Regions from separate parts of the Paenibacillus uliginis N3/975 genome, predicted to be linked through region 2. Evidence: predicted binding sites of a transcription regulator. Region 2 holds the regulator's gene; each other region holds the start of a gene.
The links. Region 2 encodes LexA, which represses DNA repair genes until DNA is damaged. Its sites were predicted from a motif close to CGAACATATGTTCG; they were not measured.
Positions count from the first base shown of each region.

Region 1 (9,998 bases), 700 kb from region 2:
CAGAACCATCTCAGCAGCTTCTGTCGTTTTCATCTCCTTCCTCATATGGTTCGAATTGATCCAGTACATCCTGTTCCGTCAAATTCGGTGTGTGGAATGCTGGTGCGGCAACTGGTGATAATCTGAATATTTTGATTTCCTCCACCACAACAAATCGCTGCCCCGTTGACTTGAGCTTAAATTTCTTTCCTATCTCGACCTTGCTCATCTCCTGTTTCACCTCCTTCCAGTGAATGATGTTTTATATGACTTCCTGCATTACATCCCGACGATCACCCCACAGTTTCAATAGCTCCTGACGGCATCTCCGGTATTCTCCACGAGCATCCAGCGCTTCCAGGTATCTGCGCTCAGCCAGCATACGCCGTTCAGCTTGCAAGGCTTGTACCATCTTCTTGCGTAGTTCATTTGCTGCGTTCAAGTTTGCTTCTCCTTTCTTTCATCTCTGCTACCATCCAAAGCCGGAAGACAAACAATGCATTGATGAGGACCCAAGCTGCGACGATCAGCAATGCGGTCATTGTGATTCCCTGATGCGAGGAAAGTCGCGTTCGATCATTGCGATTTCCATCAGGACGAAGTCAATTTTCGCGGGATTCACAAGGCCACTTTCTGAGAATATGTGAAGGTTGTTATAGTGGCTCATGACTTCCACAGGGATTTCATTAATCTGCGTCACGAGTACTTCGCCTCCATTTCATCTAATTTGACGGTGATCTCTTGCACCCAATCCATATCCCCCGCTGTCTGTGCTTCAAGCGCCAGGTTCTTCAACTCATCCGTCTCTCGGACTAGCATGAGGTTGTCCATCAATAGTGGGAAAAGCAATCTCATCTCAAGATTTCTGACTTTAAGCTCGCCACTATGATGGTCAATTATCATTTGTACAAGCTCGGCTAGTTTACGGTGTGCTGGGTGGATGATGACTGCCATGTTAATCACCGTCCTTCGTTGATGATCTTTGCGCAACTACGGCACAACTTCAGATCATCTATTTCAGTCATCCCGGGTTGCTGCTGACACAATGGGCAGCACGATAATGAAATCGCCTGTTGTACTGATGGAATCCACTCTTCAATAAATTTGATTCCCGCGTCATAATCTTTTTCAAGGGTGTCACGGTATGATCGAATCGGCTTAAACCACTGCCTGTACTCACTCCAGAGCATTGAAAATCCACGCCGCTTATTAGCCTTAAAATTCTCTGAATCCGGATCTCCCAACAGTTCGATCATCCGAGCTCTTCCCCTCACTCGAAGCGCTTCTTGATCTTTACGCGTGCAAATCACGCGCTTTTTCAATGCCTCAATTTGCTTTTCATACAAGCTCAGACGTTCTTGTAATGATTGCACTTCAACTGATGTCAAAAACTTTGCCTGCATCCTCCCCTACCTCCTCAATAATTGGATTCTGTAATGCTTGGTTCCATTTGGCCCGATTGCGACTGATTGTTTCATCCAACTCCGCCCAAAATTTAGCGGCGTATTCTTGAGCTTCACGGTGATCTGAAATGGATGAGAAGTACATCAGAGCGCTTGACAGATCGACATCCACATAGGCCCTTGTTTTGTTCAGTGACTCCTTCATTTTTCGAAGATTTGAACGGGCATTTTCATCAGCGGTATTCCGCTCAAGCATTTCGTCTTCCATCCTGCGATTAGCTTGATACAAACGCTGGTTTTCCTCGATCAGCTCACGCAGCTTCTTTTCATCCTCCGGTGAACGTTGTGTGTTGGATTTTAACGTTTCAATCTGTTGGGCAAGAGCATGCTTTTGTGCTATTGCAGCCTGCTTGTCCATCTCAGCTTCGTGAGCTCGCTGTTCGGCTGCTGCCCTATCCTGTTCTGCATTCTTTAGCGCCTTCTTCACTTCCCGGAGTTCACGGACCGTCATTTCATCAACTGTCTTCGTTTCTCCCGTTGAAGGGATTTCGTGTTCCTGTTCGATGAACTCTTCCCTGTCGATAGATTCTGGAAGTGAGAGCATTTCAAAGATTTTGCTTGTTTCCAAAAGCGACGACGTCGTCGTATTTGAGAACTGCTCATACGCCTGAATCATTCGCTGTGCGGTTCGCGGAATTAAATCAACCTGTTCAAGCCATGTTTCCCATTGCCCATGAGCCAAGTCATTTTCCTTTACGTGCATTAATCGTTTGCCGATCTCGAATACTGACTGTCCGGCGATTTGTTTGTAACTGTTTATTTCAGCGGTTATAATCTGAAGATCGTTAGATAATGTTAGCTCGTTCATACTCACCATCCTTTTCATCAGTAGCAGTACAAGAAATACTGATCGTAATTCCAAGTGCATCGCAGACTTTATTTATCGAGTCTTCGTTCCATCTACGTTCACCTGCCAACAAATCATGTATGTGCTGATAGCTGTATCCTGTTGCACGGGCAATTTCGGCTTTCCTCATTCCCGTTTTCTCCATAACCACCTTAACTGCCTTGGAAAAATCCATTATGTTGCTCACCTCCTGTGATTCGTATTATCACGCTAATAGCTTTATTTATCAAAGTGAAAAATAAAGCATATTGCGTTATTTTAGAGATATTTTAAGCTATATACAGCTTAATGCTTGATTTTTCTCCTATTTCCAGCTATTTGCGTGTTTACTTTTAAATATTTTAGTGATAGTATCTATTCAGCATATAGCTTTATTTTTAAGGAGCGATGAGAATTGGATAACAGTAACCGTATAAGAGAACGCAGAAAAGAATTGGGGTTAAGCGGTCCAGAGGTGGCTGCCGAACTCGGAATTTCAACTCAGTACCTGTATGATATTGAACGGGGAAAACGTGGACTAAGTGGAGAAATATTAATTAACGTGTCAGAAATATTAAAAGCAACAACCGACTATTTGCTGAAGAAAACGTCCCTCAATTTTTATGGTGTTGATATTACAAATAAAAACTCCGATCCTCATGAGGAGTCGGAGTTAGCTGATATTCCTATTGAAAAGTTAAACCAATTTAAACTTACGTATAAGGGGCATGAATTAAGTAAAGAAGAGGCGGATGACGTTATCAATCTTTTAGAAGCTGCTTTGAAACGCTGGAAAAAATAAGGTTATCCAAGTAAGTGTTCACTTCAGAAACATCGATACCTTTATTAGTAAGCATCTTCAAATAATCTTCTAAACTAATGTCAGCTTCTGATTTTTGCATGTACAGCCCTCCAGTAATAGTGCAATGCCTGATTTTTCCGTGTGAGATTGTAAAAAAAGCATATCATAAAACCGAACAAAAAACGAGAACGAATGTTCCGAAAACGAAAGGAGTTATGAATGAGTTTCCAGCTCGGGGATTGCACCCTGCTGGAACGACTAAATGAGAAGGGATGGACACAAGCAGAGTTTGCTAAACGTATGGGTGTTTCACGCCAGTATGTAAGTAAGCTCATCAATGGAGAACGCAAGATGTCCCTCGAATTTGCCTTTAATGCTGCTCACATTTTAGGCTGCCGCATCACAGATTTATACATCCTCAAAGTCGTTCGCAGGAGTTGAGTGGTTTTCACTCTCCCCCGGGCTACTTGTCACCCAAACGGGTGACACATCACTCCTTAGTTACAAAACCTTCCTAGCACCACCCCCTTTAAAGTTTTTTGGACGCAAAAAGGCCACTACAAATATCAAATAAGATAAGAAGTATCTCTTTTGAAATTCAAAATTCAATAAGTGTGCGTATAACTATCACTATTGAACTTTTTTTTAAAAGAGATGATGCTTCTGTCCTCAAACTTGATTTTGTAGCGGCCTTTGTAAACCACTAATCAATAATTAATCTACTTAGAAAGCCCCTTCTGCCCAGGCTAGGAGTAAGTTAATTGGTAAATATATGATATGGTTCTCATAATAGCACATAATATATTCAAGGTTCAATCTCTAATTTTCTTTTTCATTTCCTCGACATTATTTGAATGCTGCAGATTTTTGGGGCTAAACAAGATTACCTGAATCTGCTAGACTTTAAGTAATAATTATATGAGGTGAGAAAGTGAAGAAAACATGGGTGTTTACTGTGCTGATTCTCATATTACTTGCTGTTACGGCTTGTGGTAACTCAGAGGGAAAATCAGTTGATCAAAGTCGTCAATTATTACTTAAAGAAGCTGAGCTTTACATTAAATTAATGGAAATGGGAGAAACAGAAGAAGCAAAATCGTCATCCGAATTTATTCGGAACCTGGCAGATGGTGAGGACAAGAAACAATTTCTTGAGTTGGCAGATCTAATGGATCAAGAGGATGTAGAAAAAGTGCGGGCTTTGCATGCGAAATTAGGCGGGGAATACATTGAGCCTAAAACCACCTCGAATGTTCTAACTGAAGCAAACGATAAATTTGCTGCTCTTTCTATTGAAGCTGCTCAAATATACGTTGAGTCTGTCGGTCCCGTATCGTTAGAAAATCGAACTGACATCGCTGATCTTATTAAGAGTAATTATCTTCTTTTATCAGAAGAACAGCAAAATGATTTCGAGGAACTTGCTAAATTTATCGAAAATGATAACAAAGACAAAGCTATAGAATTACATCAAAAACTCAAAGATAAATATGGCCTATAATAATTAAACCTGTCGGCATCTTAGCTGACAGGTTTTTTAATGTTTCGTCATTGTAATTATTACAGTTCTTTAAGTGGCCGAAATTATGTCTTCAATTCGAATCCACTGCCATTCGTCTGTCTCTATCGACAGCTTAATCTCCCGTCTGAATTTATGGACCATAACAACGATGCCGGTCAATTGCAAATCCTCGTACTCATCAAACAGTTGCAATGTAATTCTTCGATGGTCATTATAAGATTCGGCCAACGCGCTTTCGATTAGTTCGATTTCCTGCGCATCTAGTATTGGCCTTCCTTTTCGGCATTCTTCATGTTGCTGACAAATAATAGCTTCTTTATGCTCAGGCAGCATCATACGGCTTGATTCCCAAAGTCCGTTACCCTCCAGCTTTTTTCGTGTTGTCATTTATAGTGTCCTCCAATCTTAGCTGAACGATCAAGCGCTTGGCCTGCTGCTGTCATCGATGCAGCTCTGATGAGAATAGAATTACCGTATTTGTTTTTCAAAGCATCAGTAGCTTTTTCCAAGGCCATGGACTTCTCCCTACCTGAATCAAACAGCGACATTTGATATTCCGTATCTGGTGTCAGCTGCGTCAAACTTATGCCTACACGCCGGACCGGCAGACCGTCCCAATACAACTCAAGAAGCCTACACGCCCATCGGTAGACTTGATTAGTAATATTGGAGGGGTCCTCCATCTTCATTTGATGGTTAAATCCTGTGGGATGGTCATAATCTGCCCCCATACAGCCAACAGATACCACATGACCCATACAACCAAGAGCACGGCAACGCTGGCAGACCAGCTCCGTTAGTTCCAACAGTATGACCTTAATCTCCGCCAAAGTGCCATAATCCCTAGGGAGCGTCATCATATGCCCTACAGACTTGGGGGCGACCTGATGTGTCCCTGGCCGTACTGGGCTGTCGTCAATTCCGTTGGCAATACGCCAATACATCTCTGCCTGAATATCTGAGTTTTTACCAAACTTCCGGCGCATCATCTGCTTTAACTTACCAAGCGTTGTTTCTGCAACGCTGCCGATCGTAGGCATGCCCATCGAGACAAAATGACGTGTCATACGGCTTCCAGCCATAAACATATCACTCACGGGCCGTTTCCAAAGCGTTTCGGGAAGCATTTCTTTGGTCAAGGTGTATATGCCGGATGAATTTTTCTTGGCGTAATTGTCACACGCTGTCTTTGCTAGGATTTTGGTTTCTGAAATGCCAAAACGGGCATATACTCCCGTTGACTCTTGGATATGATTTTGAATAATTTGCGCAAGTTCCTTTGGTGTGCAGCCGAACAGGTGTAAAGAGCCGGTTACATCCAGAAACTGCTCATCGATGCTGTACGGCTCCACAAGGTCTGTATACTGCTTGTATATCTCCGTAATTTGCATGGACACATCTATATACTTTTGCATCCGCGGTCTAATAACAACAAGATCAGGGCATTTGGCGACTGCCTCCCCTATCCTCTCTGCAGTCGTTATCCCTTTTGACTTGGCAATTGGGCAAGCTGCCAGTACGATGCCAGACCGCCGCTCTGGGTCCCCTGCAACTACTAGTGGACGATCTTTGTACTGTGGATGGTCTACTTTTTCCACACTTGCATAAAAAGATTGGCAGTCTGCCAACATGACCACTCGGTTCGATGCCTTCACTGTTCGCACCCTCTGTCCGAAATATTTAAACCCAAGTAAGTGTAAGACCGCTGAATAACCTCTGCTTCGATCAGCCCCCAAAGCATAGACAGCTTATGATGATATCCTCTGCAAATAAACTCAACTTCAATGCCGAGCTTTGTCCTTCGCTCTTCATAAACTTTCAAACCGCACTCACGCATGTCTCTTCGTACTTGAGCCAAATCACCTAAAGCAGCTGCCTGTAAATGATCGATTATAACGTTAGTCATTTCTGATGTCTTTAAATCTGACACGCAAAGAATCGCTCGATCCTTTTCAAGAACATCAAGCAACAAAGGGATCAAAGTGTAATCCTTAACCAGTTTAGTTTCTTCTGGCTCTAACCCAATACTCAACATCATTCCTCACCTCAAAAAGAGAACGTTTGTTTGTATTATATGCGAACGTTCGTTCTTTTATCAATGACAAAAGAAGGAATTCAATTGTGTTTGAAGAATAAACGACCAGAAGAGAAAAGGGGGTTGCCTTGCTCATGTGGAGAAAAGAAATACTTGCGGCAATTGAGAAGAAACAATCAGTTACAATCAGGTTGATGGATGGAGAAATACTGCAAGGGATCGCCGAGACTTGCGCGGATCGGGTTAAGATTCGAAGTGATAATGGAGTGGTTTACATACCTATTTTGGATATCGATCATGTAAGTAGGTTAATTCAATTACGATAAAACAAAAGACCCTTAATCGATAGGGTCTTTTTTGTATTCAATCAAGTCTGAAATATTGCTGATCTCTAAAGCAAGCATTACCTTCTCCAGATTCTCAGGAGACCAATGCTTCGATTTGTTCTTAACCATGTCATCAACAGTATTCCAGCGTATCCCCGTCATCTCGCTTAATTGCTTTGTATTAATACGCTTTTCGTCCATGAGCTCACTTAATTTTAAATACAGCATTATACTCACCTCATATTTAATATACCCCAACACATAAAAAACATCAACGATATTAGTTAATTATTTCAACTATTTTAGTTGATGATCAACGATATTCGTTGTATAATAAGAGTATAAGGAGGTGAAAGAAAAAATGCGAAAGACGAGAAAAGAAGAACGACGCGATGAACGGACTGCAAAGATCATGCTAATGACTGCAATCATCAGCTTGATTGTCTCGATCATCACCCTCATCACCGCTCTGGTTCGCTAATCAGACGACCCGGAAGGGAGCCCCACAAGGGGCTTCCCAAAGGGTTGGTGAAATATAAGGTGTCGTTCTTCTTTACTCGATTATACCATAAAGGAGCTGATCAAATGAACGCCTCTAAAATGCTCAAATTAACATCATGGCTTTCAGTTGCATCGATCGTTATCAGCTTAATTACAATAGGCATAGTTATTGCAAGGTGGTAACCATCTGTAACGCAAAAAAGACCCTGCCAGCACACGCACGCCGGTAGGGTCTTTGTATTTATTTTAATGTGTTAAAATCAATACATAAGGAGGCATTATGAAAAAACTATACATAACACTTGCACTTATTTTATCTGTACTGGTTGCCTGCTCCCCGATTTCAAGTATTACAACTAGTGAAAAAGAAACTGACCAGACTATGCCAAAGTTACAGCAAGAACAGGCATCAGGCACACTGCGAGTCTATTACCTCGACGTTGGACAGGGTGATTCCACACTGATACAGACACCTAAAGGTCAACATATTCTAATAGACGGCGGGGATAACCACAAGGGCGACGAAGTGGTTGATTATCTTAAGCAGCTTGGCGTTAAAAGTTTGGATGCAATCATTGCAACACACCCGGACGCCGATCATATTGGCGGGTTGGATACGGTGATCGATGCCATACCGGTTAAGTCTGTTTATGCCCCACGAGTATCACACACCACAAATACATATAAGGATTTTTTGCTTGCAGTTAAAAACAGCGGGTTAAAGATAAAAACTGCTAAAGTCGGTCTAACGCTCCCGCTTGATGGAATTACAGCGGAGTTTGTTGCCCCCGTTGCGGAGTATGGCAAAGACTTAAACGCTTGGAGTGCTGTGCTACGAGTACAATACGGCAACACTTCCTTCCTCTTTACTGGCGACGCAGAGGCCAGAAGTGAAAAGGACATGTTGAAGAGTCCAAAACTCTTGAAAGTCGACGTCCTGAAGGTGGGACATCATGGATCGGACACATCGACATCGCAAGATTTCCTCAATGCGGTCAGACCAACGTATGCCGTAATCAGTGCAGGGAAAGATAATAAATATGGCCACCCAAAGTCTGCTATTATCAATCGCTTGAAGAGAGCTAAAGTAACTGTGTACAGGACTGATACTCAAGGTACGATTACTGCTGTAAGCGACGGGAAGACAATAAAATTCGATACTGTGAGGTAACCAAAATGATAAAGGGAGTTATTGACCGATTTGAGGACGATATCGCTGTAGTCGAAGTCGAGGATGGTAAAACACTGCATTACCCAAAGCATCTCCTACCAAGTGATGCGGAGGTTGGGGATGTTATTAAAATCGATGGCAACCATTTTACCGTGGACAAAGATGAGACAAAAAAGCGAAGAAATGAAATTGATGGGCTCATGAATGAGCTTTTCGAAGATTAAAGCAGAAAGGACCCTACCGGCATAGAGCCGGTAGGGTCCTCACATGTATGAGGTAATTATAACACTACATTCAATAAATCCCTTTATAGGGTACTTTAGGAGTTTAGAAAATTCAACTATCTAACAACTACGAACAAGAATATATTCGCAGTTCCACCCATCCCCGCAACTGTCAAAGTTGCCTCTGTATTACCTCTTGGTCCAGAGACTTGTGTGTCAGGGTACCACTCAACATAACCCCATCCGGTATTATAACTAAAAGTATTTGAGGTAGGGTTTTTTTCTATTTTGTTACCAGGAAAACTTTCACCGTCATTCATGGAAGCATATCTATTGCTTACAATAATAAATTGTCCTGGCTCCCATTTACCACTGAAGTTGTTGATCTTGATCTCTTTTCTTGTAGGACTATTAGCCTTTTGACGCCAATCGTAAGTAACAGTCATACTTGCTTTAACAGAATTCTCCTCTTTTTCTCCTCCTGCTGAATCCATAGGACTAATCTCTGAAGATGGAAGCACAACCGTAACCTCATAGGTTTCAGTTATCTCCTTGTTACCCGAAGAGTTGTCGTAAGTTCCAATAGTCTCCGCCTTAGAAGAAGTTCTCTTCACATCTTTAATCTCATAATCTAACACTTCACCATTCTCATTAGTAATAACCGCTCCAAACTCGAGATCTGGTTTCAAAGCATCAGCTTTAGACGCAGATGTCGTTGCAGGTGAAACAACTCCAAAAAACAATCCTAGACATAAAACTAACGAACTGATCTTCTTCATACTTTGATCCTCCTTTGTTTTTATGACCTCCTACAATATACCAATTACACCATATAATATCAACACATTTAATATTTTATACTTTTTTCCTAAAAGCAGAGGATATAGAATACCCAAATACTATACTAGAAACAATGAGAATATAATCATGTTCAAGAATGAATAGATATATCGAATTATTGAAATTTAAGAGTCCCAAGTCAGACCAAATATAACTCATTGAGACAATAAAGGATGGTAGAGTAAGTGTTAGAAATCGTGATTTATCAATAATATATTTAGTCTTTTTAGTGAGTATGATGTTATCAGAACCAAGTAAAGCTCCAATTCCCCCAAAACACAGTAATAAGATTAACGTTGTATTAGTTGG
Region 1 is NZ_LT840184.1:4,194,185-4,204,182, forward strand. Features, by position in the region: gene B9N86_RS30680 (hypothetical protein) at 1-33, opposite strand, end outside; gene B9N86_RS19970 (hypothetical protein) at 11-208, opposite strand; gene B9N86_RS19975 (hypothetical protein) at 242-421, opposite strand; gene B9N86_RS19980 (DUF7667 family protein) at 676-933, opposite strand; gene B9N86_RS19985 (ORF6C domain-containing protein) at 939-1,382, opposite strand; gene B9N86_RS19990 (DUF3102 domain-containing protein) at 1,354-2,250, opposite strand; gene B9N86_RS19995 (helix-turn-helix domain-containing protein) at 2,228-2,464, opposite strand; gene B9N86_RS20000 (helix-turn-helix domain-containing protein) at 2,684-3,070, shown strand; gene B9N86_RS20005 (helix-turn-helix transcriptional regulator) at 3,290-3,511, shown strand; gene B9N86_RS20010 (outer membrane protein assembly factor BamD) at 4,002-4,571, shown strand; gene B9N86_RS20015 (YolD-like family protein) at 4,641-4,979, opposite strand; gene B9N86_RS20020 (DNA polymerase IV) at 4,976-6,247, opposite strand; gene B9N86_RS20025 (YhjD family protein) at 6,244-6,630, opposite strand; gene B9N86_RS20030 (hypothetical protein) at 6,762-6,953, shown strand; gene B9N86_RS20035 (helix-turn-helix domain-containing protein) at 6,966-7,181, opposite strand; gene B9N86_RS20040 (ComEC/Rec2 family competence protein) at 7,735-8,625, shown strand; gene B9N86_RS20045 (DUF3006 domain-containing protein) at 8,631-8,849, shown strand; gene B9N86_RS20050 (hypothetical protein) at 8,966-9,628, opposite strand.
Region 1: the regulator LexA is predicted to act here: its motif matches at 6,670-6,683, upstream of B9N86_RS20025 (YhjD family protein).

Region 2 (9,998 bases):
CTGCCGCACGATCTGATTGCTGCGTTCCGTGCAACACTGGAAGAGGCCAATGAAGCAGATTTGATCCTGCATGTAGTAGATGCTTCCTCAGCAATGCGGGAAGATCAGATGTCCGTCGTACAGTCTATTTTGGAAGATCTTGGCGCGGCAGATAAACCTCAATTAGTCTTGTTTAATAAAAAAGACGCTTGTGATCCGGAGCAACTGGAGATGCTTCCTTCTGGCGAAGGATTCCTGAAGATCAGTGCTTATGATGAGAAAGATCTAGATTCAGTAAAGCATGCGATTCAGGAGCATCTTTCGGGAGGTAACGTAAAATTCCGCATTCCTGCGGATCGTGGAGATGTCAGCTCTACCTTATACCGGATTGGGGACGTTATCGAGCAGACCTTCGAAGAGAACGACATTATATATGAAGTCCGGATTAACAAAACGGATTATGACAAGATGGGTTATATGCTGAAGGATTATCTCGAACAGTAGTTGTGAAAATTATGAGAGAGACAGAGGAGAGACCGTACGAAATGGCTAGATTTTCGAAAGACATCGAAGAATTAAGTGGTTTGGCAGAACAAAAGATCGTAGAGAGTTTACGAGAAATTGACCGCATTGTTGACCGGAACCAGTGGAAGGTCATTGAAGCGTTTCAGCGGAGCAAAGTAAGTGACTTTCACTTCGCTGGTTCGACTGGTTATGCATACAACGACCGCGGGCGGGAAGTACTGGATGAAGTTTATGCTGACATATTCAGGGCCGAATCGGCCCTGGTACGTCCTCATTTTGCTTCCGGGACGCATACGATATCCACAGCTTTGTTTGGCGTTTTGCGCCCGGGAGATGAATTACTATACATAACGGGGCGTCCTTACGACACGCTCCACAAGGTTATTGGGGAAGAGGGAGACGGTACGGGTTCGCTGAAGGATTTTGGCATCGGCTACCGTGAAGTTAGTCTGCTTGAAGACGGGGGAATTGATTGGGACGGAGTAAGTAAAGCTGTAAACTCCGCAACCAAGGTGATCGGGATTCAGCGTTCACGCGGTTATGACTGGCGTTCCTCCTTTACAGTGGAAGAAATCGGTGTGATGGTGGACAAGGTTAAAGCTATCAAGCAGGACGTTATCGTGTTCGTAGATAACTGTTACGGAGAGTTCACAGAGGAGCATGAACCGACAGAGGTTGGCGTGGATTTGATGGCAGGTTCGCTCATTAAAAATCCCGGTGGCGGGTTAGCAGAAACCGGTGGTTATATTTGCGGTAAAGAGAAATATGTAGATCAAGCTGCATACCGATTGACAGCGCCAGGTATCGGCCGTGAAGTAGGTGCCATGTTGGGAACTACACGCGGGATTTACCAAGGATTGTTTCTTGCACCGAATACAGTAGGACAAGCCGTCAAGGGAAGCATATTTGCGGCTGCTATCTTCGAAGAGGTCGGTTTCGTGACCAAGCCAGCTTGGAATGAGAAGAGAACCGATTTGATTCAGGCGGTTTCTTTCTCCGGTCCGGAACATTTGATTGCTTTTGTTCAGGGAATCCAGCGGGCAGCTGCAGTAGACAGCCATGTGGTACCCGAACCATGGGATATGCCTGGTTATGAGCATCCCGTAATTATGGCGGCTGGAACGTTTATTCAGGGTGGAAGTCTGGAATTGTCGGCCGATGCGCCTGTCCGTGAGCCTTACATCGGATATATGCAAGGCGGTTTGACCTATTCCCATGTTAAGTATGGAGTGCTAATGGCACTGCAAACGATGAAAGAACGGAATTTGTTGTGAGATTTCCTAACATAGGGTTGACACATTAAAGCAGGAAATATACAATTGAACAGAAAAGATCACTTGGAAGGTTGATGGGTTATGGGTGATGAGATCCGGAGAAATATGGCTTTATTTCCAATTGGTATTGTCATGAAGCTCACCGATTTGTCCGCAAGGCAAATTCGTTACTACGAGCAGCACAGTTTGATCGTACCTGCGCGGACGTCAGGCAACCAACGGCTGTTTTCTTTTAACGATGTAGAACGTCTTCTGGAGATTAAAGCATTGATTGAGAAGGGCGTTAATATTGCGGGAATCAAACAGGTGATGAATCCGGTAACGAAGGAATCGGAAGAGGCAACCGTTATTACACCTGACACCGAGAACAGACGCAGGGAAATGTCGGAATCGCAGCTCCGCCGCCTGTTAAAACAGGAATTGATTACGGCTAAAAGACCGGGTCAAGTGTCTTTGATTCAAGGAGAATTGTCCCGTTTTTTTAATAAATAAACAGATCTTTTGTGAGGGAGAGGATAGAGTTGAGTTATTCGAAGGAAGATATTCTGCGCATTGCCAAGGAAGAAAACGTTAGGTTTATCCGCTTGCAGTTTACCGATTTGCTGGGAACGATTAAGAACGTGGAAATTCCAGTAAGTCAGCTGCCTAAAGCTCTAGATAACAAAATGATGTTTGACGGCTCTTCTATCGAAGGTTATGTACGGATCGAAGAATCGGATATGTATCTTTATCCGGACCTTGACACCTGGGTAATTTTCCCTTGGGTTTCCCAAGACCGTGTAGCTCGTCTGATCTGTGATGTTTACATGCCTGACGGCAATCCGTTTGCAGGTGATCCACGCGGCATTTTGAAGAGATGTCTGAAAGAAGCGGAAGAAATGGGATTTACGTCTATGAATGTCGGTCCTGAGCCGGAATTTTTCCTGTTCAAGACAGACGAAAAAGGCAACCCAACAATGGAACTTAATGACCAAGGCGGATATTTCGATCTGGCTCCTACGGACCTTGGTGAGAACTGCCGCCGCGATATCGTGCTTACACTGGAAGAGATGGGCTTTGAAATTGAAGCATCCCATCATGAAGTTGCTCCAGGACAGCACGAGATCGATTTTAAATATGCGAATGCTATTAAAGCAGCTGACCAGATCCAAACTTTCAAGCTCGTTGTCAAAACGATTGCTCGTCAGCACGGTTTGATCGCTACATTTATGCCTAAGCCGTTGTTCGGCGTGAACGGTTCAGGTATGCACTGTAACATGTCGCTCTTTAATGGTAAAGAGAATATGTTCGTAGATGAAAGTGATGAGTTGGGTCTTAGCGCGACCGCACGTCACTTTATGGCTGGTGAGCTTAAGCACGCACGTGCTTTTGCGGCCATTACCAATCCTACCGTAAACTCCTATAAGCGTCTCGTTCCAGGCTATGAAGCTCCTTGTTACGTAGCATGGTCTGCGAGCAACCGCAGCCCGATGATCCGTATTCCAGCTTCCCGTGGTCTAAGCACCCGTGTGGAAGTTCGTAACCCGGACCCGGCTGCTAACCCTTACCTGGCTTTGGCTGTTATGCTTAAAGCAGGTCTTGACGGAATCAAGCGCAAGCTTACATTGCCAGCTCCGATCGACCGTAACATCTATGTGATGTCTGAAGAAGAGCGTATCGAAGAAGGCATTCCTAGCCTGCCAGCTAACCTGAAGGAAGCTGTGAATGAAATGCTCCGCAACGAAGTCATCTGTGATGCACTTGGCGATCACGCCTTGGCTCACTTCTTCGAACTGAAAGAAATCGAATGGGATATGTATAGAACGCAAGTTCATCAATGGGAACGCGATCAATACATGACTCTGTACTAATAGCTGAAACCCTTGGCGCTCTAAGCGCTGAGGGTTTTTGTTTGTGGGGGTAGCTTATATGAAGAAAGTCGTATGGTTCTTTGCAATTTTAGTCATTCTTTTAATTCTTGGGTATATTTTATTACAATCGAAGTTAAATAAGCTTGAGGATGATTTACATTCCTACCTTATTAATGAAAAAAACTATAACGAAGAGGATATTGCAAGTATAAAAGCACGTTTTAGCAAAATACCTCGATTTCCTGTATACATTATATTTGAGGACGAGCCGCATGTCACGTATGCATACACGGATAGAAATGTTGGACAATGGGTCCAAATAGGACCGAGTGATATCGATATCGAAAAGAGGAGTTATAAACACGTAGATCGTGATTAAGAAAAACGAACGAAGACCCTACCAGTTATAGTGGTAGGGTCTTCATTTTTTTGTTTATTTATGGCTATCTTTATTTCACTTATCATATTGACGAAAGAAGTTCATTTTTCTTTGTTTGATATTCCTCATCGGTAATGATCTTTTTAGCATGCAATTCTGATAATTTTTCTAGCTTCGCAAAGGCATCATCAGAAGAAAACAAAGCTTGAGCTGTAGATCAACATATTTCTTATACTATTAGGTACCTGAATACTCCGTATTAGAAATGAATTGTGATTCCATTAGATTTAAAATGAGGCCGTTATTATTCAATGAAATACATCTTACCATCCACTTCAAGGGATATCGAAGCCTGAGCGAGATCTTCTTTCAGTTGCTTTGCGTAAGCCACCACTTGATTAATCGATTTTTTATCTAATGTTTCAGCAAAAGCGTACACAATCGTTACGTTTTCCTTGATCAGTGTTTTGTCTTTATCGACCCAAGCACCTTCACCATCTAGAGCCGTAGCACCGCCAAACCATTCGGAAAATTTCGTGAGTGCCTGATCAACATACTTTTGCTGTGCTTCTTCAGTAATCGGAATATTGCCCTTTACCGTTGACGGAACATAAATTTTGATAACATGACTGAGGTTAAACTGTCCATCAAGAGCACTACCGACAATGCCGGTTGTCGCAGACCCCTCCGCACTGTAAGATTGCTGTACCGGTACAAAAACCAAGGTCAACATTACTACAATAGCTGCCGTAATAATCCCAATCTTCTTCTTCATCATCCTTGTCTCCTTCACTTTTTTTCTCGCCAAATGGTTACTAAATGTTTGAACGCTTTCATTTTCATTCAGATACCATCCAGTCGGTATGGGCTGGAAATATTATATAAAGTGCCCATGTTTTAAACAATGGGACGTCAGAATTAAAAAAAGGAAGTAGGAGATAGGAAATAAGGGGCATGGAAAAATGCTTTCTTACTATAGATCAGAAGGGTTAGGTTATGTTAATATAGTGGATTTTACGTTATACCTAAGACGGAATTCCAAAAGAAGATATAAAAAAGGTTACCGCTTGTCCAAGACAAGACGGTAACCTTTAATTTGTGTATGGAGATTAAACCTAGTGGATATCTCTAAATACGCCGACAACTTTACCAAGTATGGTGACATGGTTTAAGCGAAGAGGCTCATATGTCGGATTCTCCGGTTGGAGACGGATGTGGTCTTTCTCTTTATAAAAAGTTTTCACAGTGGCTTCATCTTCCTCGGTCATAGCTACGACAATGTCGCCGTTGTCAGCGGTCTGCTGCTGACGGACGATCACATAATCCCCATTATGAATGCCAGCTTCAACCATACTGTCACCCATTACGGTTAACATGAATACTTTGTTGTCCCCTACAAAATGTTGCGGTAGAGGGAAATAGTCTTCAATGTTCTCTGTAGCAGTGATAGGAACACCGGCAGTAACTTTACCGACGACAGGAACTCTGGAGATGGTGTGTGTGAATAAATTACTGTTCTCCGATTCTTCTTGCCCGAGCAGCTCAATGGCTCTTGGCTTCGTAGGGTCACGACGGATTAAGCCTTTCTTCTCCAAACGATCCAGATGACCATGTACTGTTGAACTGGAAGCCAGTCCGACAGCCTCACCGATTTCTCGTACGGAAGGCGGGTAGCCCTTGCTCCGAACTTCGTTGCGGATAAATTCCAATATCGCCTGCTGGCGGCTGGATATCTTCGACATTCCGTATCAACCCCATTTAGTAACGTTTGGGAAAATTATAACATAGAACTTCCGTTCGCACAAACATAAGTTCTAAAAAAATAAATAGAACAACCGTTCGTAAAAGTATTGAATCAAACAAGTGTTCGTGTTATATTTAAATCCATAAGAGAACACTTGTTTGGGGGATGATGATTATGTTGAGATACACTACATACCGCAGTATTTATGAAGGACAGTTTCAGGAAGAGACACATAGCCAGGCTTCTCTATGGAATCGTACGGTAGAGTTGATTAAGTCACGTGGGGTTGGTAAATTGATTCTCATTCTGCTGATTGTTGTTTTAGGATGTACTGGTGCATTTTCCGTTTTTGCCGGGGGATTGGAGAAACCGACAGCGGAGAAGAATATTATTGTGCAGCCTGGTGACTCGCTCTGGAGTATTGCAGCGGCTCATAAACCGAAGAAGATGGACACGAGGGTATATATCAGTTCTATTAGGGAAGTTAATGAGTTGAAAGGACCGGATATTCAAGCTGGAGATGTGTTGTCGTTGCCTCTATGGTGAAAGATATGATACACCGATACGGAATTTATAATCTGTTAAAATAATGGTATAATATAAAGAAGAGCACATATGCGAGCTTGGTAAGGAGAGGTTTCCTTGACAAGCTCTTTTTGACATGTCAAAGTTAAGAATGAATTTTTTATTGGAGGCGAAGGTATGGATATCGATGCTTTAATAGAACGTATAAACGTTCTGGCGAGAAAAAACAAAAATGAAGGGTTGACGGAGGAGGAACAAAAAGAACGTTCCGAGCTTCGTGAAGTCTATCTTAATAATCTTCGGAGAAACTTCCGACAGCAGTTGGATTCAATCGAATGGGTAGATGAAGAGAAAGACGGTCCTGGTTTGAAACATTAAACGTTTTCCGCTTGTCTGCTCAAGAGATCTATAATATGAAGTTTAGCGAAGAGGGGGAGACTCATGTCTCGTTCATGGGAAAGAAAAGTTAGCAAGAATATGTCTCAACTTAACAAACAGCGCAAGAAGCAGGGACAAGCAATACTTGGAACGACGAACACTTCAACCAGTGACGGAGATGTATTTAAAGGACGTAAATACGTTCTGCCAATCATTTTGCTTGCACTGGCTGTTCTTTATGCGCTGCTCGGGTTGGCTACAGTTGATGCGGGAACAGGCAGTAAGACAATGAACTACATCGGAGTCAGTTTGTACATTTTGTTGGCTTTGATGATTTTTTTACGGAAACCATACTTGAAAGTAGGACGCAGCACAGTATCGACTTTCAAATTTAACCGCGAACGTAAGCTGACGGCATCGGAAATATCCAAAATCAGAATTTTGCAAGGTTCTGTTGTCATTGAGAATAAAGCTCGCGGCGGAAATTGGGTGTTCTCGCGTTTGATTAACCGTTATGATACAAAAGCGATGGGGGAAAGACTGGAGCAATTTGCGAAAGTCAATAATATCCCAGTAGAGCACGAATAATGGATTTGCCTGCTATTTTAGAGGGCATGTAAAGGGAGATGGAGAGATGCCGGCAACTGCGGTACTGTTTGACCTGGATGATACGCTATTGTGGGATGAAAGAAGTGTAGAGGAAGCATTTGAGGTAACTTGTCAGGCTGGGGCGGAAAGCACCGGAATTGATGCAACCGCTCTGCTCACAGCAGTTCGAAGCGAAGCGCGCTCTTTGTACGAATCCTATGACACCTTTGCATTTACGAAATTGATTGGCATTAACCCATTTGAAGGCTTGTGGGCGAACTTTACAGCAGGCGATCAGCCGGAGTTCCGCCGTCTTCAGGAGCTCGCTCCTGTTTATCGTAAAGAATCATGGCGCAGAGGGCTGAAGTCTCTAGGAGTAGAGAACGATGAACTGGCAGAAGAGCTAGCAGAACGGTTTGCTGCTGAACGAAGAAAGCGTCCGTATGTGTATGATGAAACGTTTGATGTGCTGAAAGAGCTGCAGAACACTGTGAAGCTGTTGCTTTTAACGAATGGCAGTCCTGATTTGCAACAGGAAAAGTTGGATGGAGTTCCAGAACTTGCAACTTATTTTAATCACATCGTTATTTCGGGCGATTTTGGAAAAGGTAAACCGGATGCATCTATTTTCACCCATGCTCTTGGTTTACTGGGGGTTGAACCGGAAAATGCTGTGATGGTAGGGGATAAGCTGACTACCGACATTAAGGGTGGAAACGCTGCGGGACTGACAACCGTATGGATCAACCGGACGGACCGTCCTAAAGATTCCTCCATTGTACCGGACTATGAAATTCAGAGTTTGTCAGAGCTTCATGACATATTGTCTTCTTTGTAATTTTCGTCAATTCATAAAAACATAACAAGCTTAAAAGACAAGAGCAAGCCGGACGTCTCACATATTGATGTGGAGGTTACCGGCTTTTTTCTTGTTTATTTTTTGTGACAAATGTCACAGAATTGTAAGTGAATGAACATGTTAGACAGTTTAAATAGATGTATAATGATGGAACAATTGAAGAATTAGGAAAAAAATATAAAAAAGGTATTACATATGATTTCAAAAAGTAGGTGGATATCGTGAAAAAGAAAAGATACGCTTTGATTTCCGCTATGATTATGGTGGCAATCGCCTTGGCAGCCTGCAGTGATAGCAAAGCAGACAAGAATGAGGAGCTAATGATGATGGATCCGATCTTAGTGGAGCTTACTCTGAATGCTGAAACGGCTGCTGTCGGGGAGAAAGTGATAATCCAAGCGAAGGTGACCCAATCTGGTGAGCCTGTCGAGGATGCAAACCTTGTTGAATTTGAAATCACACGTGAAGGTGGAGGTATGCAGGCAAAAGTTCCGGTAAAGCATTCACAAGGTGGAAGTTACGAGCTGGAAAAGACGTTTAAAGAACCGGGGACTTACCGGATTGTATCACACGTAACTGCACTTGGACAGCACTCTATGCCGATGAAAGAGCTTAAAGTAACTGAATAGGTTAAAGCGTGACCGAAAAAAACAGGCCGTCCAAGAATTCTGATATGCTCCCATCATAGTAGACAGTAGAAAAAAACAAAATTCTACTCTACTAATGATGGGAGTTTTTTATGATGTCCAAAAGGAATCCAATTTCTTTTGATGTAAAGTTACGTATCGTAAAGCGATGCCTTCAGCATGAGACGACCCCTAGTTATGAAGCCAAGCAGTTGGGGGTAGATAAAAACACGGTTAAAGATTGGATAAGGAAATATAGAGCAGATGGTTATGAAGGATTAAAGAAATCCAGAGGATGTAAAGCATATTCAAAGGAACTGAAGCTTGCTGCCATCAGGGATGTTTTATCCGGAAATCATTCTATACGAGAGGCGACAAAGAAGTATCATATTTCGAGTAAAAGTGTTTTGACGGGATGGATTTCCAAGTATACTTGTAGGGAAGAAATAAAACCTACTCGTAAAGGAAAAGGACTATCTCATATGAATAAAGGACGTAAAACCACTTTCGAAGAACGCATTGAAATCGCGCAGTATACGATCGCCAATGATTTGGATTATCAGAAATCCATGGAAAAATATAATGTTTCTTATACCCAGGTCTACTCATGGGTGCAAAAATATAAATCTGGCGGCGAGGAGTCTCTCAAGGACAATCGTGGTCGCAAAAAGCCTGTAGAAGAGCTAGATGACCATGAACGACTCAAGCTTCGGATCAAAGAACTGGAAGCACGGAACGAATATTTAGAAATGGAGAACGCCCTCGCAAAAAAGTTGGCAGAGATCAAGCGACGAAATTCACGCTAACGTTAGTCCGGCATGTGGACTTGTACCAAGCTATCCAAGAACTGCACGCTGAGAAAGGTTATGCCCTCACGAAGCTGTGTGAGATAGCCGGAATCGCTCGATCTGCCTATTATAAATGGCTGAAATGGAAGCCATCCACCCGGGAACTTGAAATTCTTTCGCTCGCTAAGGAAGTGAAACTTCGCTATGACAAGCGAAAGGGGGTTCTTGGCTATCGTCAAATCCGCACACAATTAAACCGTAAACTCAAAAGGAATTACAACAAAAAGCGTTATTATCGAATTATGCGTGCTCTTGGATTGAAATCGGTGATTCGCAAGAAACGACCGAACTACGTGAGAGCCTCTGAAATCCATGTAGCTGAAAATGTAATGAATCGTGAATTTCAAGCAGATGCTCCTAATATGAAGTGGTGCACAGACGTAACAGAATTGAAGTATGGGAATGGTCGTAAAGCCTATCTGA
Region 2 is NZ_LT840184.1:3,492,590-3,502,587, reverse strand. Features, by position in the region: gene hflX (GTPase HflX) at 1-483, shown strand, start outside; gene B9N86_RS16505 (methionine gamma-lyase family protein) at 525-1,778, shown strand; gene B9N86_RS16500 (MerR family transcriptional regulator) at 1,860-2,270, shown strand; gene glnA (type I glutamate--ammonia ligase) at 2,300-3,628, shown strand; gene B9N86_RS16490 (DUF3139 domain-containing protein) at 3,687-4,007, shown strand; gene B9N86_RS31005 (SHOCT domain-containing protein) at 4,090-4,209, opposite strand; gene B9N86_RS16480 (DUF3574 domain-containing protein) at 4,312-4,785, opposite strand; gene lexA (transcriptional repressor LexA) at 5,123-5,749, opposite strand; gene B9N86_RS16470 (LysM peptidoglycan-binding domain-containing protein) at 5,926-6,297, shown strand; gene B9N86_RS16465 (DUF896 domain-containing protein) at 6,454-6,654, shown strand; gene B9N86_RS16460 (hypothetical protein) at 6,718-7,242, shown strand; gene B9N86_RS16455 (HAD family hydrolase) at 7,289-8,080, shown strand; gene B9N86_RS16450 (FixH family protein) at 8,323-8,730, shown strand; gene B9N86_RS16445 (helix-turn-helix domain-containing protein) at 8,841-9,533, shown strand; gene B9N86_RS16440 (IS3 family transposase) at 9,548-9,998, shown strand, end outside.

Region 3 (9,998 bases), 600 kb from region 2:
TTCCAAAGAAGGTCAGGAAGGGCGGCGGCGGATGGTGTATGAAGAGCTGTTTATGTTCCAGCTGAAAATGCAGGCGTTCCGTGCGTTGAACCGCGACCGGATGGACGGTGTAGTACATACCACAGACAATTCAACCATAAGGGAGTTTGTACGGAGTCTGCCCTTTGAGCTTACGGATGCGCAGAAGAAGGTGGAGCTTGAGATTTTGCATGATATGCGCTCGCCGTATTGCATGAACCGGTTGCTTCAAGGTGATGTTGGTTCTGGTAAAACGGTCGTGGCGGCGATCGCTTTGTACACAACTGTAAGATCAGGCTTCCAGGGTGCTTTGATGGTGCCTACGGAGATTTTAGCTGAGCAGCATATGCGTTCACTGCAAAAGCTGTTTGAACCGTTTGGAGTGACTGTGGGGCTTCTGACAGGCAGCGTGACGGGGAAGAGACGCAAGGATCTTCTTGCCTCGTTGCAGATGGGGTTGACCGACATCGTTGTCGGTACGCATGCTTTGATACAAGAGGATGTGTATTTCCGCCAACTGGGGCTTGTGGTGACGGATGAGCAGCACCGTTTTGGCGTGAATCAGCGCAGCGTGCTTCGCCGGAAAGGATATAATCCGGATGTTCTGACGATGACCGCTACACCGATTCCCCGGACGATGGCCATTACCGCCTTTGGTGATATGGATGTCTCTACCTTGTCGGAGAGACCGAAGGGACGAATTCCCATTACGACTTACTGGGTCAAGCATGATCTGATGGAACGTGTTCTGGGATTTATCGCGAGAGAAGTGGAGCAAGGCCGTCAGGCTTATCTGATCTGTCCGCTTATTGAGGAATCCGACAAGCTCGATGTGCAAAATGCGATTGATCTTCATGTCCAGATGCAGCAGGCCTTCCCGAAATATCGCGTGGGACTGCTCCACGGCCGAATGACGCCAGCGGAGAAGGATGAGGTCATGCGCGGCTTTTACAGCAACGAATTGCAGCTGCTCATTTCAACCACGGTCGTCGAAGTTGGGGTTGACGTTCCTAATGCTACATTGATGATTATTATGGACGCTGACCGCTTCGGTCTGTCCCAGCTCCATCAGCTGCGCGGCAGGGTAGGCAGGGGCGCTCACGCCTCTTACTGTATCCTGGTTGCCGATCCGAAGTCTGAGGTTGGTCAGGAACGTATGGAGGTCATGACCGAGACTGAAGACGGATTCGAGGTAGCACGCCGGGACTTGGACCTGCGGGGACCGGGTGACTTCTTCGGTACGAAGCAGAGCGGACTTCCGGAGTTCCGGCTGGCTGACATGGTTGCGGATTTTGAAGTGGTGGAGCAGGCAAGAGATGATGCTGCCACTTTAGTCGGGGATGCTTCTTTCTGGACATCTCCAGCCTATGCTTCTTTACGTGAATATTTGCAGAAGGAACAGATTTTTCAAGGTGATCTTATTGATTAAGTTGAACAAGGTAGCACAATGGACCGGCCCTCGTCATATACTCAAACAGTGACAGGAGTTATTACGGGAGGTGCCAAACGTTTGAGCTATCAACAGTATGGAATTAGTCCGCAACTGGTGGAACGCATCAAGCTGAAAATGAAAAATCCTGCCTATAAGGAAAGGATTAAAAACCTGGTTCAAGGTTTATCAAAAGCTGATCTTCAAAATAGTGCAAAAGTGCATCAGATGGTACGGACAATAACAGGGATTTTGAATGAAAGACTGAGTCCAGCGCATGAACAGCAGATTGTTCAGTTTGTTCTTTCTCAGCGTATTGATCCGAACAATACGTTTCACTTGATTAAGCTCTGGGGCATGTTCCGCTAGGTTCAGCGGTTTATGCCAAGTGGATACCAATAAGCCCCTGCACGGATTACATTCCTTGCAGGGGCTTATTCATGTGCAAGGCATAGCCGTTCGTCCGCTATCATGTAACGCCACACTGCGTTGGAAACGCCGCGCGCTCTGAGCTGCGAATGGTGTGAAAAGCTCTAGCTGGTGATGGGCCTGATGCAGTCTGGGGTATCATTTTTAACCGAATTAACGCTTGTTCCAACAACGGTGGCAGTCATCTCAACAGCAGGAAAGGGACCGAGCAGCCGCTTGAGATCACCTGAACCTGCGCTCCGGCTGAGCCACAAGGCTTCGTCTTCAGGACTAAGTATGACGGGCATCCGGTTATGAATACGTTCCATCAGCTGATTGGGCCGGGTAGTGATGACGGTACAGGTGCTGAGCTTGCTCCCATCCGGTGTGGTCCACATATCGTATAGGCCTGCCATGCTGAATATCCCGCCGTCCTTCATACCGATCCGGTGAGGTGTTTTGGCGTCCGCTGTGCGCTGCCATTCGTAGAAACCGTCGGCGGGGATAAGACATCTTTTGCGTATGAAAGGTGTCTTGAATGCCGGCTTTTCCTCCAGCGTTTCACTTCGGGCGTTGATCATTTTCGCGGCACCGGAAGAGTCGCGTGACCAGGAAGGGATAAGCCCCCAGCGCAACTGTCCGATGCGGCGGCGTACGCCGTCATGAATAACTGCAGTGACCATCTGCGTTGGTGCAATGTTATAACGGGGGGTATGAAAAGGGGAAGTGGATTCAGGATCAATCAGATACCGTTCCATCAGATCCTCCCATGTGACGGTAAGTGTGAAACGGCCGCACATACAATTCGCCTCCTTCAGGCACAATGATAATAGTCGCATTGTGAAAATTAAAAATCTCGTACTATATAGATTGAATTAAAGATTCTTAGCCTAAGCATCACTACGAATGCGGATTATTCTTCCGATCGGCTCTTGCCCCCAGATTTTTTTATGTATTCATATAACGTTGAAATCCGGGGGACAGCTCATGCTTCCGAAGCGAGCTTTCCTGTGGAAAGCTTTTAGGCGAACACTTCGTTTCTCCAAAATAATTCCGCCTTCTCCGTTGAAGTTTTTCTATTTCTTTAGTTCATCTTATATAGCTCGCTTAATCTAAAGTATACACGTAGTTAATGTTGGCGAAAAATGAAATTGTCACCTATAATAGTTAGGTGTGTTTTTTGCATCACGTGATTTTCAACATCAGAAATGGAGGCAATCAAGTGTTTGATTTAAAAGCCAATGGGACTTCGGTCAAAACAGAAGTCATTGCAGGAGCGACCACGTTTTTTACCATGGCGTACATTATGGTGGTAAACCCGCTGATCTTGTCCGGAGCAGGTGTTCCATTTGAGCAGAGCTTTACCGCAACCGTTATAGCCGCGGTGATCGGTACCCTGCTGATGGGCCTAGTAGCCCGTTATCCGATCGCTGTAGCGCCAGGTATGGGGCTCAACGCGTATTTTACATATTCTGTTGTTCAAGGGCATGCCAATTTGTCCTATATTGAAGCTTTCTCGGCTGTATTTATCGCAGGGATCCTGTTTCTACTGTTGTCGATGACCACACTGCGCAGTCGGTTGATCGAAATGATCCCGCCGAATTTAAAACATGCCATTACGGCGGGAATCGGCTTGTTTATCGCTTTTATCGGCTTGCGGATGAGCGGGATCGTCACAGCTCACCCGGACAATCTGGTAGCACTGGGTGATCTGCACCATCCTTCGGTTGTGCTCGCGTTGGTTGGCCTTGGGATAACCTTGATTCTGTTGTCCCGAGATATTAAGGGAGCCTTGTTTATCGGGATGATCATTACTGGTATTATCGCTTATTTTGCGGATATGTTATCCTTTTCAAACGGAATTATGTCTGTACCTTCGCTCCCTGAGGGGATCTTGGTCTGGAATCCAATTGAGGCCGCAGGTAATGTTATTTCCAACAGTTTGTATGCGGTCGTCTTTTCCTTCCTGCTAGTGACCCTGTTTGATACAACGGGTACAGTGGTCGGCGTAGCTGAACAGGCGGGCCTGATGAAGGATAACAAGCTGCCGCGTTCCGAGCGTGCCATGTTTTCTGATTCCATCGCAACCGTTGCCGGATCCATGGTCGGTACGAGCCCTACGACCGCTTATGTCGAATCTGCGGCCGGTGTGGGCGCTGGCGGTCGGACAGGACTGACGGCGGTTGTCGTTGCAGTGCTGTTTGCTATTGCGGCGTTTTTCGGACCGCTCGTTGGAGCAGTATCCGGCTTGTCTGCGATTACGGCACCTTCACTGATTGTGGTTGGATGCCTGATGCTGAGCAATGTCCGAAGCATTAAATGGGACGACTTCGATGAAGCGTTCCCTGCATTTCTCGTCATTCTGACGATGCCACTCACATCGAGTATTGCGACAGGTATCGCGCTTGGCTTTATCTCTTATCCGCTGATGAAAGTGGTTAAAGGTAAATTCCGCGCGGTGCACCCGCTGATGTACATTTTTGCCGTATTGTTTGTACTGCAGCTTGTGTTTGTTCCCCATTAATCATGGGTATGTGAAACGAAAAAAGCCAGAGAATTTCCCCTGTAATTCAGGGAGATTCTCTGGCTTTTTTTAGAGATAGGTAAAAACATAAACTTCGGAGTGAATTGCAACCTTATCTCGTATATGAGCGTGATCCATTACCAGAAACAGATCAGGAAGGAAGCTCTGTATCTGCTGCCTCCAAAATATCACAAAGCGGTATCCATGAGCCCTGAATGCAAATACGTTGTTTGAAGCTATCAATGCGATCAACCATGCCGGTCACGTTGTAATCCCCGTATTCCCCGAATACCTGAAGTTGTACAGCCCCTTTGTTATGGTAGGCTAGGCTCAACTTTTCAGCGATCCATTCCACCTGCTGCTCATCGAGAAAAGGATGCTCCTGCTTATGCTTTTGTTCCTGTTTGGCTAAAATAGCGTCACGATGCTCAAACAACATCATCCGGCTGGACTCCCATAGTCCATTGCCCGTCAGTTTCTTCATTTGTAGTGACCTCCGATCTTCGTGTTAAGAAACTTTAGCTGACTGGTGTTTTTCAAGGAGGAACCGAAGTAAACCGAGGCAGGTCCGTATACTTCCCGTATTTCATCCATCGTGTGCTCCAGATGCATCAGTCTTTCCCGGTCTCCGAACAGGGAAAGCTGGTAGACGTCATCGCTCTGCAGTTCGCCCAGAGAGAGCCAAATTTTCCGCACCGGCCCTCCATTCCAGTGAGTATCGAACAGCTGCTTCGCTACAGCGTATACCTCGCGCGAGAGATGAGTCGGATCCGGGAGTTTTACCTGACGAGAAAACCCCACCGGGTGGTCAAAGTCAGCGCCCTGCGCACCGGCTTGAACCACATTGCCCATATAGCCCTTGGCGCGGGCCCGCGCACAGATCAGCATGGACAGTTCATTTAATATGACATCGATATCCTCGCGGCTGTCATAATCGACAGGCAGTGTGGTCTGCCGTCCAATTCCTTTTTGCTGCTCAAAAGCGTCCGGGGTGACAGGGGAGTCGTCATAGCCGTTCGCCGTTCGCCATAGTACCTCGCTCCAGATGTCGCAGTTTTTTTTCATGTAACGTTTCATCTTCCGCTTGAGTTCTCCAAGAGGAGTGTGGGCCAGCTCGCCAATGGTATGAATGCCAAGGCGGGCCAAATGGCGTGTCGTTTTGGAGCCGACACCGAACATTTTGTGGACAGAGCAAGACCAGAGGGCTTCCATATTGTGTTCGTTCAATTCGTAAATGCCGTCTTCGTTTTTTTTGGCAAAATTGTCACAGGCCATTTTGGCGAGGATCTTGTTTCGTCCAATGCCGACACGGGTGTAAATGCCGGTTTCCTCCTGCACCCTCATCTGGATGTGACGGGCGAGCTCCGCAGGCGAACATCCGAAATGCGCCAGACTGGCGGTCACATCAACGAATTGCTCGTCAATGCTGAACGGCTCCACGAGATCCGAATACGACTCCAGGATGGTCATGATCTGCAGTGACAACCGGATATAGGCGCTCATCCGGGGTTTCATGACGATGAGATCAGGGCATTTCTGCTGAGCTTGCCATAAGGCTTCAGCCGTCGTTACACCGTGACTCTTAGCCAGGGGGCAGGCGGCTAGAATGATGCCGCTTCGCCGGGACGGATCACCTGATACGACGAGCGGTTTGTTTTTGTAAGCGGGGTGGGCCGCTTTTTCAACAGAGGCATAAAAGGATTGGCAGTCTGCCAAAAAGATGACACGTTGCTGACGTTTATGCATGTCATTTCACCCCTTATCCTATTCAAGACTGATGTGAAGCGCCTTGGCTAGCCGTTGCTCGATGTCGGCTCTCACAAAATCCCACTGCAGCTCCATGTGATGCTGGTAACCGCGGCACCGGTAACGGAGCAGCAGCGAATACTCCTTCCGGTGGGTTTCCATAATCGTGATGCTGCGCGCTCGGCAGTCATTTTTGAGCCGGCTCAGCCTGGTCATGGAGGATCTCTGAATCTCCCTCAGGCGTCCTATATAAAGATCCGTCAGGCCTGATGTTTCCATGCTCCGGATATCCTTCTCCAGGACATCAAGCAGGATGGGCAGGATTGTACATTCCTTCACTATTTGGAGCTCTTCCCCGGTTTGCAGCGGAGATGTGGACATAGCTGCATCGGCCTCCTCCGGTTCTTCATACATTCTTCATTATTATATACCGAACACACGTTCTGTATGCAAGCGGTAAATACCGTTAATTGGGTTAGGAAAAGTAAATACTGGCTATTGCACTACACCCATTTAAGATTTTCCCTGCTAAAATTACGCTTGACTTGCACTTAACTTCAACCTTTAAGCTTGATCTATTTACCCTACATCCAGGTTAGAAGCTGGAAAAAAGATAGGGACAAGAGATGGAGGTAATCAGAATGAATATCATGGATTGGTTACTGATTATAAACAGTATTGCAGTGGCGCTTGCCATGCTTTTTGTCAAACGAAATCCGCGTCTGGATATCGCAATGCTGGCGCTGGTTGCGATATCCGTTTTATTACATGGTCTGTCGGACCGGTTCCGCCTGCAGCTTTTTCCAACTTACGCCGTTGTGCTCGTAATCGCCGTTTTTCTTGTAATAAGGGTGCTCAAGCCTGTCGCTGAGCCACGACCAAAGTCCGTTTTCAAGAAAAGCTCGCTATCGGTCGTCGTCGTTGCAGTTACGGTCATTTCAGTTTTATTTTCCAATTATTTTCCTATCTTCACCATGCCAGAACCGACCGGTAAATATGCAGTCGGCACGATTTCTCGGCACCTGACGGATGAGACTCGCGAGGAGACGATAACCGATGAACCGGGCGACAAACGCGAGCTGATGGTGAATGTATGGTATCCTGTCGACGCCGAAGCGGCCAAGTCGATGCCCAAAGAACATTTTGCCTCTGAACTGAGCGAGGCGATCATGGGGGTTTACAGCTTTCCAAAACAATTGTTCAGCCATGTGAAGGCTATCCCAACTCATGTGGTGAAAGATGCGGCCATTTCAACAGCTGAAAAGAAATATCCGGTCGTGTTGTTTTCGCCGGGCAATAGCTCCACCCGTTTCCAAAGCATGACAACGGTCGAAGAGCTTGTCAGTCACGGCTTCATTGTTGTCGGCATGGATCATCCCTATACAGCTGCCAAAATTGTGTTCCCAGACGGCAGGGAAATTGTGTAGAAGGAATGGTTTCAGACAGACTCTGGGGCTGAAATGTACAAGTTTAATTCAGGAATGGTCGGCATTCGGGCGGCAGATGCCAGCTTCGTACTGGACACGCTCACACAATGGAATGCAAATGATCCTGACGAACGATTGACTGGCAAGCTGGACCTGGATCATGTCGGTATTTTCGGCCATTCCCTTGGCGGCGCTACTGCAGCTGAGGCACTGGCGACAGATGGCCGCTTCAAGGCAGGCCTGAGCTGGGAAGGCGCCACTTGGGGAACAGTCGCGCATACGGCACTGAAACAGCCTTTCATGTATATCATGACTGAGGACACGGATAAAAGCTTTGACCCGAGTTCCGAGAAAGTCTCTGTATTTTATGATGAGTTTGTCGGCGATTTGAAATTCATTATGACAAATAGCCTGAACGATACGTATTATTTGACGGTCGATCAATTTCACCACCAGAGCTTTACAGAACTTGCGCTGCTGTCTCCGCCGCTGTTTGCTAACGGCCTTGATCCAGTGCATACTGTGGACATAAACCGCTCTTATGCAAAATCGTTTTTTGACCGGTATTTGAAAGGTGATACGAATCAACCGTTGCTGGACGGGCCTTCTCCTGATTTTCCTGAAGTGAAGTTTGATATAAGATGGGCCTATACGAAAAAAAGAGGATAGCTGGTTCGATGGGAGGGCGGTTCATATGACGGGAATGACACGAGGGGAGCTGGCCAAGCAGACCGGATTGAGCACGGCAACGATACGTTATTACGAAGATAACGGCATATTGCCGATGCCGGAACGAGCCGCCAACGGCTATCGGCTGTACTCCCAGGATTATTTGGCGAAAGTTAAATTTATTAAAGATGCCAAGTTATTAGGCTATTCACTGAAAGAAATTCGGGATATACTGCGAATGATTAGTCATGATGCAGAAAGAGAGATGTTACTGAAGAACACGGTACGCCAAAAGATTAAGGAAATCGAGGCGAATATGGAAACCTTGCAATCGTTGCATTCCTTGCTGTCAGGGCTGCTCGAAACGTCCCAGGAGGAAATTTCCGAATATTTAGATGCTCTTAAAATGCCCAACTCGGCTACTGCCCAAGGCGAATAAATATCGCCCGGCTTTCCATCTACAACCAGCAAGGCTGCCGCAGGCAACCTTTGCTGGTTGATTTCTTATTTAACGATTAATAGCGATCCTTCCCGAAAATAATCCTTGAATCTCCTGCTACAGGAGGTTTTATTATGTGTGCAAGAGAAGCTGCTGCATTTCTATTTCATACGCAGCAGACAAGGAGGCATATAGGATATGAGGATTGTGGAATGGATTTATCTTATTTTTAACGTGGTTATGCTTGTATGGCTAATAGGGGCGCGGAACAAGCCCCTGCGGATGCTCTGGGGAGGATTTGCCGTCTCCGCTGCACTCCTGCTTGTGCATGGATTGGTGGAGGGACTACGTTGGCCCCTGATCCCCGGTTATCTGTTAACCTTGGTCCCGTTGATTGTTCTGGTTGTAAAAACCCGGAACCAGTCATCGTCCAAAGTGACGGACGGACGCTCCGGCACATCAAGCGGGAAGCTGCGCCGCATACGGATGATTGCATCATCCGTGCTGGTATTGGTATACGCCGCAGTGGCGCTTGGGCTACCGTTGCTGTTCCCGGTTTTATCGTTTGAGAAGCCGACAGGTCCTTATGGAATCGGGACGGTGACCTATAACTGGACGGATAACAGCCGTGAAGAAGTATTGACTCCGGAAACAGGGGATAAACGCGAGCTGGTGGTGCAAATCTGGTATCCGACGAGTAAGGATGCCAAAGGAACAACGGCGCCTTACGTGTCTGATCCGGCTGTGTATGAGCAAGCTTTTCATGATGTATTGGAAATGCCGAAGCTGCTATTCACCAACCTTGGGGATGTCAAGACACATGCGATACAGGAGGCGAAATTGTCCGACTCGGAAGCCAAGTATCCGGTACTTGTTTTTTCACATGGCCTGCATGGATACGAAAACCAGAATACGTTCCAAGTCGAACAATTGGTCGGTAATGGTTATATCGTCGTGGGCATTAATCATACGTACAGCAGCCTGGCATCGGTGTTTTCGGATGGACGGGTGGCCTATTTTGAATCGCAAGGTAAGGAAGGCTTTGAAAAGCTGAAATTCAATAACTTGGATGTGCTCAACGAGGGTTGGGTAAAGGATGTCCAGTTTGTGTTGGATGAGGTGGAGAAGCTTGCAGCTAATGATCCGGATCAAAGGTTCACGGGGCATATGGACCTGGATCGCATCGGCATGTTTGGCCACTCTTTTGGCGGGGCAACAGCCGTGCAGATGCTGCTGACCGATTCAAGAGTCAAGGCAGGCATGAATATGGATGGTGTGTTGTACGGCGAGAAGCGCATTCCGGCGGAAGGTGTAGGCAAGCCGTTTCTGATGATCAGT
Region 3 is NZ_LT840184.1:4,096,665-4,106,662, reverse strand. Features, by position in the region: gene recG (ATP-dependent DNA helicase RecG) at 1-1,447, shown strand, start outside; gene B9N86_RS19500 (stage VI sporulation protein F) at 1,529-1,816, shown strand; gene B9N86_RS19495 (SOS response-associated peptidase) at 1,981-2,655, opposite strand; gene B9N86_RS19490 (NCS2 family permease) at 3,078-4,379, shown strand; gene B9N86_RS19485 (YolD-like family protein) at 4,531-4,863, opposite strand; gene B9N86_RS19480 (DNA polymerase IV) at 4,860-6,125, opposite strand; gene B9N86_RS19475 (YhjD family protein) at 6,144-6,506, opposite strand; gene B9N86_RS30450 (alpha/beta hydrolase) at 6,767-7,552, shown strand; gene B9N86_RS30445 (alpha/beta hydrolase) at 7,586-8,221, shown strand; gene B9N86_RS19465 (MerR family transcriptional regulator) at 8,247-8,660, shown strand; gene B9N86_RS19460 (alpha/beta hydrolase family protein) at 8,859-9,998, shown strand, end outside.
Region 3: the regulator LexA is predicted to act here: its motif matches at 6,557-6,570, upstream of B9N86_RS19475 (YhjD family protein).